One region of the Streptomyces hamibioticus genome, then DNA from elsewhere that is predicted to be linked to it. Evidence: riboswitches for the same ligand, from Rfam matches in the RefSeq annotation. Region 1 holds a riboswitch; the other holds the start of a gene.

Region 1 (7,266 bases):
CAGGTCGTAGCCGTCGATGTCACCGGCCTGGAGCGCCTGGCGGCGGCCCTCCTCGGTGTCGATGGTGCGGAAGACCAGGTTCTTCACCTTGGCCTTGTCGCCCCAGTAGTCGTCGAAGCGCTGGAGGGTGACCTCCTTGTTGCCCTTGTTCCACTTCGCGACCTTGTACGGGCCGGTGCCCGCGACCGTGCCGGCCTTCTGGCTGTAGTCGGGGTACGAGATGGCGTCGCCGCTGGCGGACGCCGCCTGCTTCTTGTACGCCTCGATGGCCTTCGGCGAGTGGATGGCCAGGGCCTGCAGGGAGAAGCCGCCCGGCAGATTCGCGGAGGGCTTCTTGACCTCGATGACGGCGGTGTTCTCGTCCTTGGCGGTGCAGGACTTGTAGTTCGCCTCGGGCGTCTCGGGGTCCTCGTTCTTGGCGAAGCCACCCATGATCTTCTGCCAGTAGTACGAGACCGCGCTGGACTGGTAGGTGCCCGTCCAGTTGAACCAGTGGTCGTAGTTGGCGCACACGGCCGCGGCGTTGAACGCCTCGCCGTCGTGGAACTTCACGCCCTTGCGGAGGTTGAAGGTCCAGACCGTGCCCTTGTCGTTGCTCTCCCAGCTCTCGGCGAGGCCGCCGACGAGCTCGGTGCCTCCGGGCTCGTGCTCGAGCAGGGCCTCGAAGGCCTGGCGGGTGACCCGGAAGGTCTCGCCATCGCTCGCGAGGGCCGGGTCCAGTGAGGCGGGGTCACCCGGGGCACCGAACACGAACGTGTCCTTGTCGCCCTTCGAGTCTTCCTTGTCTCGTTCACTGGCACAGCCGGTGGCGATCAGGCCGACCGCCAACGCGGCCGTGATCGCCCTGGCGGCGCGGGATCTGGATATGCGCATAGGGAGGCCACTCCGGGTTCCGCTGAAGGGAATGCATTGTTGACCGCCTGAACACTACAGACGGGACCCGCGCCCGAGAACAGTCCGGATAGCGGTGATACCTAGCTGAGATCTGAACACTCGATAAATCGGATGCTTCCGGTACATCCGGGGTGTGCGCGGTCAACTCGACCGACACAGAGGAGAGTTCGCAGGCCGGATCGGGTCCTGCCGCGAGCGGGAGCAGGAGTGGGAGCCGGACCGGGGCCGTCCGAGGGGCGGACGGTCAGTAGGCGTGCGGAGCCGCGGCGCCGGGCCGGTGGCCGGGCGCCGGCGGGTATCCGTAGCCGCCGGCCGGGGCGGTGCCGTGGGCCTCGCGGTCGTAGAAGGGGCGGGCATTGGCCCGCAGCCACATGGCGACCGGGTCGAACGCGTCGGTCATCGCCACCGTGGACACCGGCAGTCCGTCGGGCACCGCGCCGACGGACTGCTGCATCATCGCGCGTACCGCGTCCACGGCCGGCGGGGAGGTCTCGTACACGTCCAGGCCGATGGCGAGGTACGGCGCCCCCAGGGCCGGCTGCACCCAGGCGCGGCGCAGTGAGCGGACGGCCGGGGTGCGGTGGGCGTTCTGCGTGAGCAGGGCGTAGAACTGGGGGATCTCGATGGCCGGCTCCGACAGCCGCAGGGGCCCTGCGGGCTGGCGGTCCAGGCCGGTGGTGATACGGCGCAGATCGAGCCAGGGGATGCCGACGCCGCCGCCGGGGGCGTGCGGGTTGAGCCACAGGCCGTAGCGGTCGGGGTAGAGGGCGCGGGCCACTTCCAGGCCGTCGACCACCTCGTAGGAGCGGTTCCAGCCGCTGGCCGACAGCTCCTGGGCGGAGGTGACGCACGGGGCGTAGCCGAAGCCGTCGACCTCCATGTTTCCGTACTGGGCGTCCGGCGAGCCGGCCTGACCGTGCCACAGCAGCATCCAGACCTGACCGGAGGCGGGGGTCGAGAGCGCGCGCAGGAGCGCCTCGTAGGCGTCGTAGCGCCCGGGCGTCACCTGGCGCAGCATGTGCTCGACCTGCCCGGTCGCGGTGCCGCTGGCGCTCACCTGTACCGCCCCTTCGAGAAGTTGCCCCGGATATGAAACCAGCTTAAGTGGCCCCGCGGACAGGCGGCGCCCTCCGGCCCGGGGCTACTCGACCGTCGGCGGTGCGGGACCGTCATGGCTGGTCGCGCCCGCGGGGCGGAGCCGCGGACCGGCACGGCCCCGCGCCCCTCGACCGTCGTCGTTCACATGTCCCTGGAGTAGAACGGCCGGACCCGTTCCCGCATCCAGTCGCAGACCGGGTCCTCGGCCGCTTCCAGGAGGACCAGGTTGACCGGCCAGTCGGTGGGGGCCTTGGCCAGGGCGCGACCCAGGGCCTCCAGGGGCAGGGCGCGGGCGTCGCCCTCCCAATGGGTCAGTTCGACGCCGACGAACATGACGGGGTCGGCGGTCTCGACCGCGGCCAGGCAGCGGCGGGCGGTGCGGACCACGCCGACGGCGGCGAACTCGGCGGAGGCGGCGGAGAGGAAGTCGACCGGGTCGTCCTGCCAGTCGGGCTCGAACAGCTTGACCCGGCCGCCGCTCGCGGGACCGTCCAGCGGGGTGCGGCCCGCCCGGCACAGCTCGGCCACGGCGGGCGGCGGGAGGGGTATGCCGACCACGCCCTCCGGGTTCACGATGATGCCGGCCTGCGGCGGCAGCCCGCGGGCGAACTCCACGGCGGGGGCGACGGTGTACGCCATGTGCGCCCCGGCGACCTGGCGGAGCTGTTCCTCGGAGCTGAACACCGGCACGTACGCCTGGCCGTCGATCTCCAGTGTCGGCAGGTCGAGGGTGCCGCCGTCCGGGCCGCCGCCGCTCGGCAGCGGCACCCAGACGAAGCTGCGGCCGAGGACTTCGACGATCCGGCCGCCCGCGGACGGCACGCCGAGGGCGGCCGACAGCACCTCCTCCAGCTCGTTGCCCGGCCATCCGCCGTGCGGATGGGGGTGCGCCTGCGCCGGGAGGTCCGCGGAGAAGTCCGCGGAGAAGTCCGGGGAGCCCGCTGGGAAGTCCATCTGTTCCTACCGCCTGCTCGAACCGCTGGTGTGGCTGGAAAGGCTAACCCGTTCGGCCCCGCGGGCCCGCGGCGGCCGTCAGCCGGTGAAGCCGATCCGGCGCAGCGTGTCCGCCGCCGCCCGGTCGAGCAGCACGGCCGAGGCGCAGCCGCCCGGCAGGGTGCCCTCGGCGGCGGCGCGCAGCAGCCGGGCGGTGGCCGTGCGGTGCCGGCGGAAGGCGTAGCGGGAGACGCCCCGGCCGCGCTCGCGCTGGCCGGCCAGGGCCGCCTCGGCGCTGACGTCGAGCAGCAGCAGGTGCAGGCCGGTGCCCCGGCGGCGGGCCTCGCGGGCCAGCCAGGTCCGCACCCAGGCCTGGGTGCCGCAGTCGTGCACGACGACGCCCTCGCCGGAGCGCAGCGCGCGACGCAGGCCGGCGTAGTGGGCGAACCGGACCAGGGGGCGGTAGAGGGCGTACGGCAGGAGGCGCGGCATCCGGCGGTCCCAGCGGTCGCGGGTGTCCTGGGAGTCGATGCGCATCCCGCGCACGGTGCGCTCCATCAGCGTGGACTTGCCGCTGCCGGGCAGGCCGGTGACGACGACGATGTCGCCGGGCCCGAAGAGCAGGGCGTGCGGGCTGCGGCCGGCCCGCTCCCGCAGGTCGCGGACGACGGGTGCGGTCTGGTCGGCACACGCCTCCCGGGCCGGGCCTGCAGGCTGCTTGGGCAGCGCGAGACCCGAGGTCGTGGCGTATGCCGTGGTCCTGTTCACCGTGATCGTCCTCCCCTGGGGCGGTTCACGAGTTTCCCCGTCCCCGTCGAGTGTAAAAAGAAGGTAATGCGGGAGTCTCGTGCTTTCGTGTACGTGCTGCCACAAGCCGGTCACAAAGAGCTTGCTCTGCCACGACCGGACGATGCGTGCAATGATGTGCGCGCCAACTGCATACCGGCCGTTTGAATCCGCGCGGGAGAGTTCCCAGCCACCGGCTGGGGCGCCGAAGGAGCAAGTACCTCCCTTGAATCTCTCAGGCCCCGTTACCGCGCGGGCGAGGCACATCTGAAAAGCGGGCCGCCCCGAGGGCGGCCCCACCCAAGGTGCAAGTCCTGATCACCGGACTGAAGGTGGTCATGGCGAACCTCTCAGGTTCCGATGACAGATGGGGAGGACTCACCTCGCCCGCCTGCGTCATGCCCTGGGAGACGACCGACCGATGAGCAGTACCGAACTCCGCCGCACCGCGCTCGATGCCGTGCATCGTTCGCTCGGCGCGACCATGACCGACTTCGCCGGCTGGGACATGCCCCTGCGCTACGGCTCCGAGCGCGACGAGCACACCGCCGTGCGCACCCGGGCCGGTCTCTTCGACCTCTCGCACATGGGCGAGATCACCGTCACCGGTCCGCAGGCCGCCGCGCTGCTGGACTACGCGCTGGTCGGCAACATCGGCGGCGTCAAGCCCGGCCGCGCCCGGTACACCATGATCTGCCGCGAGGACGGCGGCATCCTGGACGACCTGATCGTCTACCGCCTCGCCGACTCCGAGTTCATGGTGGTCGCCAACGCCTCCAACGCCCAGGTGGTGCTGGACGCGCTGGCCGGGCGCGCGGCCGGCTTCGACGCCGAGGTGCGCGACGACCGGGACGCCTATGCGCTGCTGGCCGTGCAGGGCCCCGAGTCGCCGGAAATCGTCAAGAGCCTGACCGACTCCGACCTGGACGGCCTGAAGTACTACGCGGGGCTGCCCGGCACCGTGGCCGGTGTCCCGGCGCTGATCGCCCGTACCGGCTACACCGGCGAGGACGGCTTCGAGCTGTTCGTGAAGCCGGAGCACGCGGTGGAGCTGTGGCAGGCGCTGACCAAGGCGGGCGAGGCGGCCGGCCTGACCCCCTGCGGCCTGTCCTGCCGGGACACGCTGCGCCTGGAGGCGGGCATGCCGCTGTACGGGCACGAGCTGACGACCTCGCTGACGCCGTTCGACGCCGGGCTCGGCCGGGTGGTCAAGTTCGAGAAGGAGGGCGACTTCGTGGGCCGCGCGGCGCTGACGGAGGCCGCGGAGCGCGCCGCCTCGCAGCCGCCCCGGGTCCTGGTCGGCCTGGTCGCCGAGGGCCGCCGGGTGCCGCGCGCCGGGTACGCGGTCGTGGCCGGCGGCGAGGTGATCGGCGAGGTCACCTCCGGGGCGCCGTCGCCGACGCTGGGCAAGCCGATCGCGATGGCGTACGTCGACGCGGCGCACGCGGCTCCGGGCACGCCCGGGGTGGGCGTGGACATCCGGGGCAGCCACGAGCCGTACGAGGTCGTGGCGCTGCCGTTCTACAAGCGCCAGAAGTAGAGACTGGGTCCGTACCCGCAGGTGTCCTCGCGTAGGTTCGCGCTGCTCACCAGCGGTGTCGGCAGCCTTCCAGTCGGTCCCCCATTCATCAGCACTCCCCCGCGTACAGGAGAATTCAGGCCATGAGCAACCCCCAGCAGCTGCGCTACAGCAAGGAGCACGAGTGGCTGTCGGCCGCCGAGGACGGCGTCTCGACGGTCGGCATCACGGAGCACGCCGCCAACGCGCTCGGTGACGTCGTCTTCGTCCAGCTCCCGGAGGTCGGCGACACCGTGTCCGCGGGCGAGACCTGCGGCGAGCTGGAGTCGACCAAGTCCGTGTCCGACCTGTACTCGCCTGTCTCGGGTGAGATCACCGAGGTCAACGAGGACGTCGTCAACGACCCGTCGCTGGTGAACTCCGCGCCCTTCGAGGGCGGCTGGCTGTTCAAGGTGCGCGTCACGGACGAGCCGGCCGACCTGCTCTCCGCCGACGAGTACACCGCCTACGCCGCCGGCTGAGGAGCCCTGCCGATGTCTGTCCTGAACACCCCCCTGCACGAGCTCGACCCCGACGTCGCCGCCGCCGTCGACGCGGAGCTGGACCGCCAGCAGTCCACCCTGGAGATGATCGCCTCCGAGAACTTCGCGCCGGTCGCGGTCATGGAGGCGCAGGGCTCGGTCCTCACCAACAAGTACGCCGAGGGCTACCCGGGCCGCCGCTACTACGGCGGCTGCGAGCACGTCGACGTGGTCGAGCAGATCGCCATCGACCGCATCAAGGCGCTCTTCGGCGCCGAGCACGCCAATGTGCAGCCGCACTCCGGTGCCCAGGCGAACGCCGCCGCGATGTTCGCGCTGCTCAAGCCCGGCGACACGATCATGGGTCTGAACCTCGCCCACGGCGGGCACCTGACCCACGGCATGAAGATCAACTTCTCCGGCAAGCTCTACGACGTCGTCGCCTACCACGTCGGCGACGACGGCCTGGTCGACATGGCCGAGGTGGAGCGGCTGGCCAAGGAGTCCCGGCCGAAGCTGATCGTGGCCGGCTGGTCGGCCTACCCGCGGCAGCTGGACTTCGCCGAGTTCCGCCGGATCGCCGACGAGGTCGGCGCGTACCTGATGGTCGACATGGCGCACTTCGCCGGTCTGGTCGCGGCGGGCCTGCACCCCAACCCGGTCCCGCACGCGCACGTGGTCACCACCACGACCCACAAGACCCTCGGCGGCCCGCGCGGCGGTGTGATCCTCAGCACGGCCGACCTCGCCAAGAAGATCAACTCTGCCGTCTTCCCCGGTCAGCAGGGCGGACCGCTGGAGCACGTGGTCGCCGCGAAGGCGGTCGCCTTCAAGGTGGCGGCGAGCGAGGACTTCGCCGAGCGCCAGCGTCGTACGCTGGAGGGGGCCCGCATCCTGGCCGAGCGCCTGGTGCGGGACGACGCCAAGGCCGTGGGCGTCTCCGTGCTGACCGGCGGCACGGACGTCCACCTGGTCCTGGTCGACCTGCGCGACTCGGAGCTGGACGGCCGGCAGGCCGAGGACCGCCTCCACGAGGTCGGTATCACGGTCAACCGCAACGCCGTGCCGAACGACCCGCGTCCGCCGATGGTGACCTCCGGTCTGCGCATCGGTACGCCGGCCCTGGCGACCCGCGGCTTCCGGGCCGAGGACTTCGCCGAGGTCGCGGACGTGATCGCCGAGGCGCTCAAGCCGTCCTACGACGCGGAGTCCCTCAAGGCCCGGGTGAAGGCCCTGGCCGACAAGCACCCGCTGTACCCGGGTCTGAACAAGTAACGAACAGGCTGTCGGGGCGCCGAGCCGCCACAAGCGAGCGCCGGCGCCCCGCACCGCCCCCCCCTCTGCACCACCCCCGTATTGAGGAGTCACCGTGGCCATCTCGGTCTTCGACCTGTTCTCGATCGGCATCGGCCCGTCCAGCTCCCACACGGTCGGCCCGATGCGCGCGGCCCGCATGTTCGCCCGGCGGCTGCGCAACGAGGAGCTGCTGGCGCCGGTCGCGTCGGTACGGGCCGA
Region 2 (7,266 bases), 4.2 Mb from region 1:
CCTGGACGACGTGACGGTCTCCCGACGGCACGTGGAGTTCCGCCGCGGCGCGGACGGCACCTTCACGGTGGCCGACGTCGGCAGCCTGAACGGCACGTACGTCAACCGCGAGCGGATCGACCAGGTCGCCCTGTCGAATGGAGACGAGGTGCAGATCGGCAAGTACCGGCTGGTGTTCTACGCGAGCCAGCGGGGCTACTGACCGTCCCCCGGACACGCTCCGGGGGGACCCCAGGGAAGGTCCATGCTTCAAACACCGAGCGGCGGGGCCGGGCACGGTACCGCCGCCACGGACAGTGGGCTGATGAGCATCGGCACGGTGCTGAACGTGCTGCGCGACGAGTTTCCCGACATCACCATCTCCAAGATCCGTTTTCTGGAGTCCGAGGGCCTGGTCGAGCCACAGCGGACCCCGGCCGGGTACCGCAAGTTCAGCGCCCACGACGTCGAGCGCCTCGGCCATGTGCTGCGGATGCAGCGGGACCACTATCTGCCGCTCAAGGTCATCCGCGAGCACCTGGACGCCATGGAGCGGGGCGAGGCGGTCCCGCTGCCGGCGCTCGGCCGCCAGCGGGACGGGGAGGCTCCGGCGGGGGCCGGGGACGGGCCCACGGCGGCCCGGATCGGGCGGTCGGAGCTGCTGGCCGCGGCCGGCATAGGGGAGCAGCAACTGCACGAGTGGGAGTCCTACGGGCTGATCACTCCGCTGTCCGACGGCGCCTACGACGCGGAGTCCGTCACGGTGGCCTCGCTCGTCGTCGAACTGGGACGGTTCGGGATCGAACCACGCCATCTGCGGGTGATGAAGGCCGCCGCCGACCGGGAGGCCGGGCTGGTGGACCAGGTGGTGGCCCCGCTGAAGCGCCACCGGAACCCGCAGACCAGGGCGCACGCGGAAGCCCGGGCCAAGGAGCTGGCGGGGCTGGCCGTGAAGCTGCACGCGGCGCTCGTGCAGAGCGCGCTGGGCGTGCGCCTGCCCTGAATCGGGTGGCGGTGGGGGGCCGGATCGGCCACCCGTTCCCTGCTCGACTACCCAAACGTCCCGAGCACGGCCTAGGGTTGCTGTGTGAACGAGCTCGATGTCGTAGGTGTCCGGGTCGAGATGCCCTCCAACCAACCGATCGTGCTGCTGCGCGAAGTGGGAGGCGACCGTTACCTCCCCATCTGGATCGGCCCGGGGGAGGCGACGGCGATCGCCTTCGCCCAGCAGGGCATGGCTCCCGCCCGGCCGCTGACCCACGACCTGTTCAAGGACGTGCTGGAAGCCGTCGGCCAGGAGCTCACCGAGGTACGCATCACCGACCTGCGTGAGGGGGTCTTCTACGCCGAGCTGGTCTTCGCCAGCGGTGTCGAGGTGAGCGCCCGTCCGTCCGACGCCATAGCGCTGGCGCTGCGCACCGGAACGCCGATCTACGGCAGCGACACGGTGCTCGACGACGCCGGTATCGCGATCCCGGACGAGCAGGAGGACGAGGTCGAGAAGTTCCGCGAGTTCCTCGACCAGATCTCACCGGAGGACTTCGGCAGCAGCAATCAATGACGCACCTCACGAGCGCATTCGGCTAGCCTTACCCCGCGGTGGGACACGGCAAACCACTCGTAGGGTGATTATCACTCGGCGTGCCGAGTGTGGCGATCGTTGACGCACCCTTGGTGACTGCCTACCGTCGAGGAGGCAGGTCAAGGACGGAGGTCGGCGTGAGAATCAGCGGCGACGGTACGGCTGGGGGTGCCCCCGGACGCAGTCTCGGGTCGAGTGGCCCGTACCGGCTTCCCAACGGCGCGGCCGATCACGTTCCGCAGCGTCCCACGGTCATGCCGAGCAGCGGAGGGGCGACGTCCATGGCGTCCGAGCAGATCGGCTACCGAGGCCCGACGGCCTGCGCGGCGGCTGGTATCACCTACCGGCAGCTGGACTACTGGGCCCGCACCGGACTGGTCGAACCGAGCGTGCGACCGGCCTACGGCTCCGGGACGCAACGCCTGTACAGCTTCCGTGACGTCGTCGTCCTGAAGATCGTCAAGCGGTTCCTCGACACCGGGGTGTCGCTGCAGAACATCCGCACCGCCGTCCAGCACCTGAGGGAGCGCGGCTTCCGCGACCTGGAGCGGATGACGCTGATGAGCGACGGCGCCACCGTGTACGAGTGCACGTCGCCGGACGAGGTGCACGCCCTGCTCCAGGGCGGACAGGGCGTCTTCGGCATCGCCGTGGGTGTGGTGTGGCGGGACGTGGAGAGCGCGTTGTCGCAGTTGCACGGCGAGCGGATCGACACCGGAGAGACCCTGGTCGGACACAATCCGGCGGACGAGCTGGCCCGGCGGCGCAACCGGGCGGTCTGAACCGCCCCGAACCACCCTGGCTCCCCGGTCCGCGGGCGAATTCCCCGGCCCGGGGACAGGGCGTTGTCAGTGGCGTAGGGCAGCATCGGAGATGTGAGGACCGCGCCCACGATTCTGCATCTCGACATGGATGCCTTCTTCGCCTCGGTGGAGCAGGCGTCCAAGCCGAGCCTGCGTGGCAAGGCCGTCGTCGTGGGCGGGCTCGGGCCCCGCGGAGTGGTCGCCACCGCCTCGTACGAGGCACGGGTCTTCGGCGTCCACTCGGCGATGCCCATGGCGCAGGCCCGGCGCCTCGCGCCGAACGCCGCCTATCTGGTGCCGCGCGGCGCCCTCTACCGGTCGATCAGCGAGCAGGTGATGGAGCTGCTGCGGGCGCTGTCGCCGCTGGTGGAGCCGCTGAGCCTGGACGAGGCGTTCGTGGACCTGGAGGCCGGCGGGGCGGCCTGGGACGCGGAGTCGGCGCGGCTGGCCGGGGCCAGGCTGCGCGCGGACATCCGGGCCGTGACCGGGCTCTCGGGCTCGGTCGGACTGGCCGCCTCCAAGATGCTCGCCAAGATCGCGTCGGAGCAGGCCAAGCCCGACGGGCTGGTCCTGATCGAGCCGGGCACCGAGCGGGCGCTGCTGGGCCCCATGTCCGTGCGGACGCTGCCCGGGGTGGGACCGGCGACGGGCGACCATCTGCGGCGGGCCGGCATCACCACGGTCGACGAGATCGTCGAGGCGGGCGAGGACGAGCTGGTCCGGCTGCTCGGCAAGGCCCACGGGCACGGGCTGTACGCCATGGCGCTGGCCCGCGACGACCGGCCGGTGGTGGCGGAGCGGGAGACGAAGTCGGTGTCGGTGGAGGACACCTACGACGTCGACATCCACGACCGGACACGGGTCGGCCTGGAGGTGCGGCGGCTGGCCGACCGGTGTGTGCGGCGGCTGCGCGGGGCCGGGCTGTCGGGGCGCACCATCGTGCTCAAGGTGCGGCGCTACGACTTCTCCACCCTGACCCGGTCCGAGACCCTGCGCGGGCCCACCGACGACCCGTCGGTGATCCGGGACGCGGCGGCGCGGCTGCTGGACTCGGTGGACACCACGGGCGGTGTGCGGCTGCTCGGGGTCGGCGTCAGCGGGCTCGCCGACTACACGCAGGAGGACCTGTTCGCGCAGGCGGCGGGGGAGCGGGCGGAGGAACTCGCCGAGGAGCCGGACGCCGAGCCCGCCGAGGAGCCGCGGCAGCCGCCCGCCGAGCGCCGCTGGCCCTCCGGGCACGATGTGCGGCACGCCGTCCACGGACACGGGTGGGTGCAGGGCAGCGGCCTCGGGAGGGTCACCGTGCGCTTCGAGACGCCCGGCTCGGAGCCGGGGCGGGTGCGCACCTTCCGGGTCGACGACCCCGAGCTGGCGCCGGCGGAGCCGTTGCCGCTGGTGGGCCCGCCGGCGTCGGCGCAGCGAAGACCCGCGGCGCCCGGCATCCGGCCGCCGGTCGGTCAGGCCTCCTCGGAGCCCGCCAGCTTGCCGAAGTCGCGGTCGGGCGGCGGGGGAGGGGCCGCCACGTCGAGACCGTAGTGGTGGTAGAGCTGGAGTTCCTGCTCGGGAGACAGGTGCCGGCCGACGCCGAAGTCGGGGGCCTCCTTGATCAGCGCCCGGTCGAAGGGCACGCGCAGGGTGCCGTCGACCAGCTCGCTGGGCTCGAGAGGGACGAAGGCGTCCCTGCTGAACAGGCCGGTGCGTATGGCCGCCCATTCGGGAACGCCGGTGGCGTCGTCGAGGTAGACCTCGTCGATGGTGCCGAGCTTGGTGCCGTTGCGGTCGAACGCCTTGCGGCCGATCAGGTTGCGCGGATCGATGTCGGTGCGCACGGTCCCTCCACGTGGTCGCAAACCATCCGGTAAATCATCCGTAAGCACTACAAAACGGCACATTCGTGATGGCGGCCACTCGAAGGTGGGGGCGTTGACCTCGCTGGTAGGCTGACAACGGCTGCTGACCCTGTGCGGGAGAGTCCTCCGAACTCCATCGGAGGCGCCGAAGGAGCAAATCCTCCCCGGAATCTCTCAGGCCCCTGTACCGCACGGACGAGGTCACTCTGGAAAGCAGAGCGGGTGTCGACGGCTTCCGCTCTCACCGACGGTGAAAGCCGGGAGCCCTCGGGCGGCCCGGTGAAGCTCTCAGGTCGAGATGACAGAGGGGGAGGCCGTCCGGGTACCCGTGCCGTGGTGCCCCTCGAAGGTCGTCAGACCAGGAGGCCTCCGCAATGACCGCCCATCGCACCCCGCTCTCCGAGCTCGAACAGGGAACGCCCTTCGAGCAGCGCCACATCGGCCCCGACCACGAGGCCCGGGCCAAGATGCTCGCGCAGGTCGGTTACGGCTCGCTCGACGAGCTGACCGCCGCCGCGGTGCCGGATGTGATCAAGAACGCCGAGGCGCTGGACCTGCCGGGCGCCCGCACCGAGCCCGAGGTGCTGGCCGAGCTGCGTTCCCTCGCCGACCGCAACCAGGTCCTCGACTCCATGATCGGCCTCGGCTACTACGGGACGTTCACCCCGCCCGTCGTCCTGCGCAACGTCATGGAGAACCCGGCCTGGTACACCGCGTACACGCCGTACCAGCCGGAGATCTCCCAGGGCCGCCTGGAGGCCCTGCTGAACTTCCAGACCATGGTCGCCGACCTCACGGGCCTGCCCACCTCCGGCGCCTCACTGCTGGACGAGGGCACCGCGGCCGCCGAGGCCATGGCCCTGTCCCGGCGCATGGGCAAGAACAAGAAGGGCCTGTTCCTGGTCGACGCGGACGCGCTGCCGCAGACCATCGCGGTCATCCGGACCCGCGCCGAGCCGACCGGCGTCGAGGTCGTCGTCGCCGACCTGAGCGAGGGCATCCCGGCCGAGGTCGCCGAGCGGGAGATCAACGGCGTCCTGATCCAGTACCCGGGCGCCTCCGGTGCCGTACGCGACATCAAGCCGGTCATCGACCAGGCGCACGAGCTGGGCGCGCTCGTCACCGTCGCCGCCGACCTGCTCGCGCTCACGCTGCTGAAGTCGCCCGGCGAGCTGGGCGCGGACATCGCCGTCGGCACCACCCAGCGCTTCGGCGTGCCGATGGGCTTCGGCGGGCCGCACGCCGGCTACATGGCCGTCCACGACAAGATGGCCCGCAGTCTGCCCGGCCGCCTCGTGGGCGTCTCCGTGGACGCCGACGGCGACAAGGCCTACCGCCTCGCCCTGCAGACGCGTGAGCAGCACATCCGCCGCGAGAAGGCCACCAGCAACATCTGCACCGCGCAGGTGCTGCTCGCCGTGATGGCCGGTATGTACGCCGTCTACCACGGTCCCGAGGGGCTGAAGACCATCGCGCGCCGCACCCACCGCTACGCCACGGTCCTCGCCGCGGGCCTGACGGCCGCCGGTGTGGAGATCGTCCACGGCGCCTGGTTCGACACGGTCACCGCCCGGGTGCCGGGCCGGGCCGCCGAGGTCGTCGCCGCCGCCCGCGACAACGGCGTCAACCTGCGGCTGGTCGACGCCGACCACGTCTCCTTCGCCTGCGACGAGACCACCCTGCGCGCCCAGGTCGGCGCCGTGTGGTCGGCGTTCGGCGTCGAGGGCGACATCGAGGCGCTGGACGCGGCGACCGAGGACGCCCTGCCCGAGGCGCTGCTGCGGACCGACGACTACCTCACCCACCCGGTCTTCCACCAGTACCGCTCCGAGACCGCGATGCTGCGCTACCTGCGCCGCCTCGCCGACCGCGACTACGCGCTGGACCGCGGCATGATCCCGCTGGGCTCCTGCACCATGAAGCTCAACGCGACCACCGAGATGGAGCCGGTCACCTGGCCGGAGTTCGGGCAGCTGCACCCCTTCGCGCCCGCCGAGCAGGCCCAGGGCTACCTCACGCTCATCCGCGAGCTGGAGGAACGTCTCGCCGAGGTCACCGGCTACGACAAGGTCTCCCTCCAGCCCAACGCCGGGTCGCAGGGTGAGCTGGCCGGTCTGCTCGCCGTCCGCGGCTACCACCGCGCCAACGGCGACGAGCAGCGCACGGTGTGCCTGATCCCGTCCTCCGCGCACGGCACCAACGCGGCCAGCGCCGTGATGGCCGGCATGAAGGTCGTCGTCGTCAGGACCGCCGAGGACGGCGAGATCGACATCGAGGACCTGCGGGCCAAGATCGAGCAGCACCGCGACGAACTGGCCGTGCTGATGATCACCTACCCGTCCACGCACGGCGTGTTCGAGGAGCACGTCGCCGACATCTGCGCCCGGGTGCACGACGCGGGCGGCCAGGTCTACGTCGACGGCGCCAACCTCAACGCGCTGGTGGGCGTCGCCAAGCCGGGCCACTTCGGCGGCGACGTCTCGCACCTGAACCTGCACAAGACCTTCTGCATCCCGCACGGCGGCGGCGGCCCCGGCGTCGGCCCGGTGGCCGTACGGTCGCACCTGGCGCCCTACCTGCCCAACCACCCGCTGCAGCCCGCGGCCGTCCCGGAGACCGGCGTGGGGCCCATCTCCGCGGCTCCCTGGGGCTCGGCGGGCATCCTGCCCATCTCCTGGGCGTACGTCCGTCTCATGGGCGGTGAGGGGCTCAAGCGGGCCACGCAGGTCGCCGTGCTGTCCGCCAACTACATCGCCAAGCGGCTGGAGCCGCACTACCCGGTGCTCTACACCGGCCCCGGCGGACTGGTCGCGCACGAGTGCATCATCGACCTGCGCCCGCTGACCAAGGCGACCGGTGTGAGCGTCGACGACGTCGCCAAGCGGCTGATCGACTACGGCTTCCACGCGCCGACGATGTCGTTCCCCGTCGCCGGGACGCTGATGATCGAGCCGACCGAGTCCGAGGACCTCGCCGAGCTCGACCGGTTCTGCGAGACGATGATCGCCATCCGCGCGGAGATCGAGAAGGTCGCCTCCGGCGAGTGGCCCGC

The links. Region 1 has a riboswitch for glycine ahead of gcvT (glycine cleavage system aminomethyltransferase GcvT). Riboswitches for the same ligand answer to the same signal wherever they lie in the genome.
Region 2: linked by a shared signal. The riboswitch ahead of gcvP (aminomethyl-transferring glycine dehydrogenase) and the one ahead of gcvT (glycine cleavage system aminomethyltransferase GcvT) in region 1 are both predicted to bind glycine.

The regions. Positions count from the first base shown of each region.
Region 1 is NZ_JBKKQY010000001.1:2,228,436-2,235,701, forward strand. It holds gene ACLGIH_RS09840 (ABC transporter substrate-binding protein) at 1-873, opposite strand, end outside; gene ACLGIH_RS09845 (enhanced serine sensitivity protein SseB C-terminal domain-containing protein) at 1,139-1,951, opposite strand; gene ACLGIH_RS09850 (enhanced serine sensitivity protein SseB) at 2,134-2,946, opposite strand; gene ACLGIH_RS09855 (AAA family ATPase) at 3,025-3,693, opposite strand; glycine riboswitch at 3,877-3,972, shown strand; glycine riboswitch at 3,973-4,088, shown strand; gene gcvT (glycine cleavage system aminomethyltransferase GcvT) at 4,133-5,251, shown strand; gene gcvH (glycine cleavage system protein GcvH) at 5,374-5,751, shown strand; gene glyA (serine hydroxymethyltransferase) at 5,764-7,026, shown strand; gene ACLGIH_RS09875 (L-serine ammonia-lyase) at 7,121-7,266, shown strand, end outside.
Region 2 is NZ_JBKKQY010000001.1:6,421,282-6,428,547, forward strand. It holds gene ACLGIH_RS29145 (FHA domain-containing protein) at 1-202, shown strand, start outside; gene ftsR (transcriptional regulator FtsR) at 245-982, shown strand; gene ACLGIH_RS29155 (bifunctional nuclease family protein) at 1,067-1,540, shown strand; gene ACLGIH_RS29160 (MerR family transcriptional regulator) at 1,699-2,343, shown strand; gene ACLGIH_RS29165 (DNA polymerase IV) at 2,437-3,900, shown strand; gene ACLGIH_RS29170 (PRC-barrel domain-containing protein) at 3,822-4,193, opposite strand; glycine riboswitch at 4,319-4,414, shown strand; gene gcvP (aminomethyl-transferring glycine dehydrogenase) at 4,589-7,266, shown strand, end outside.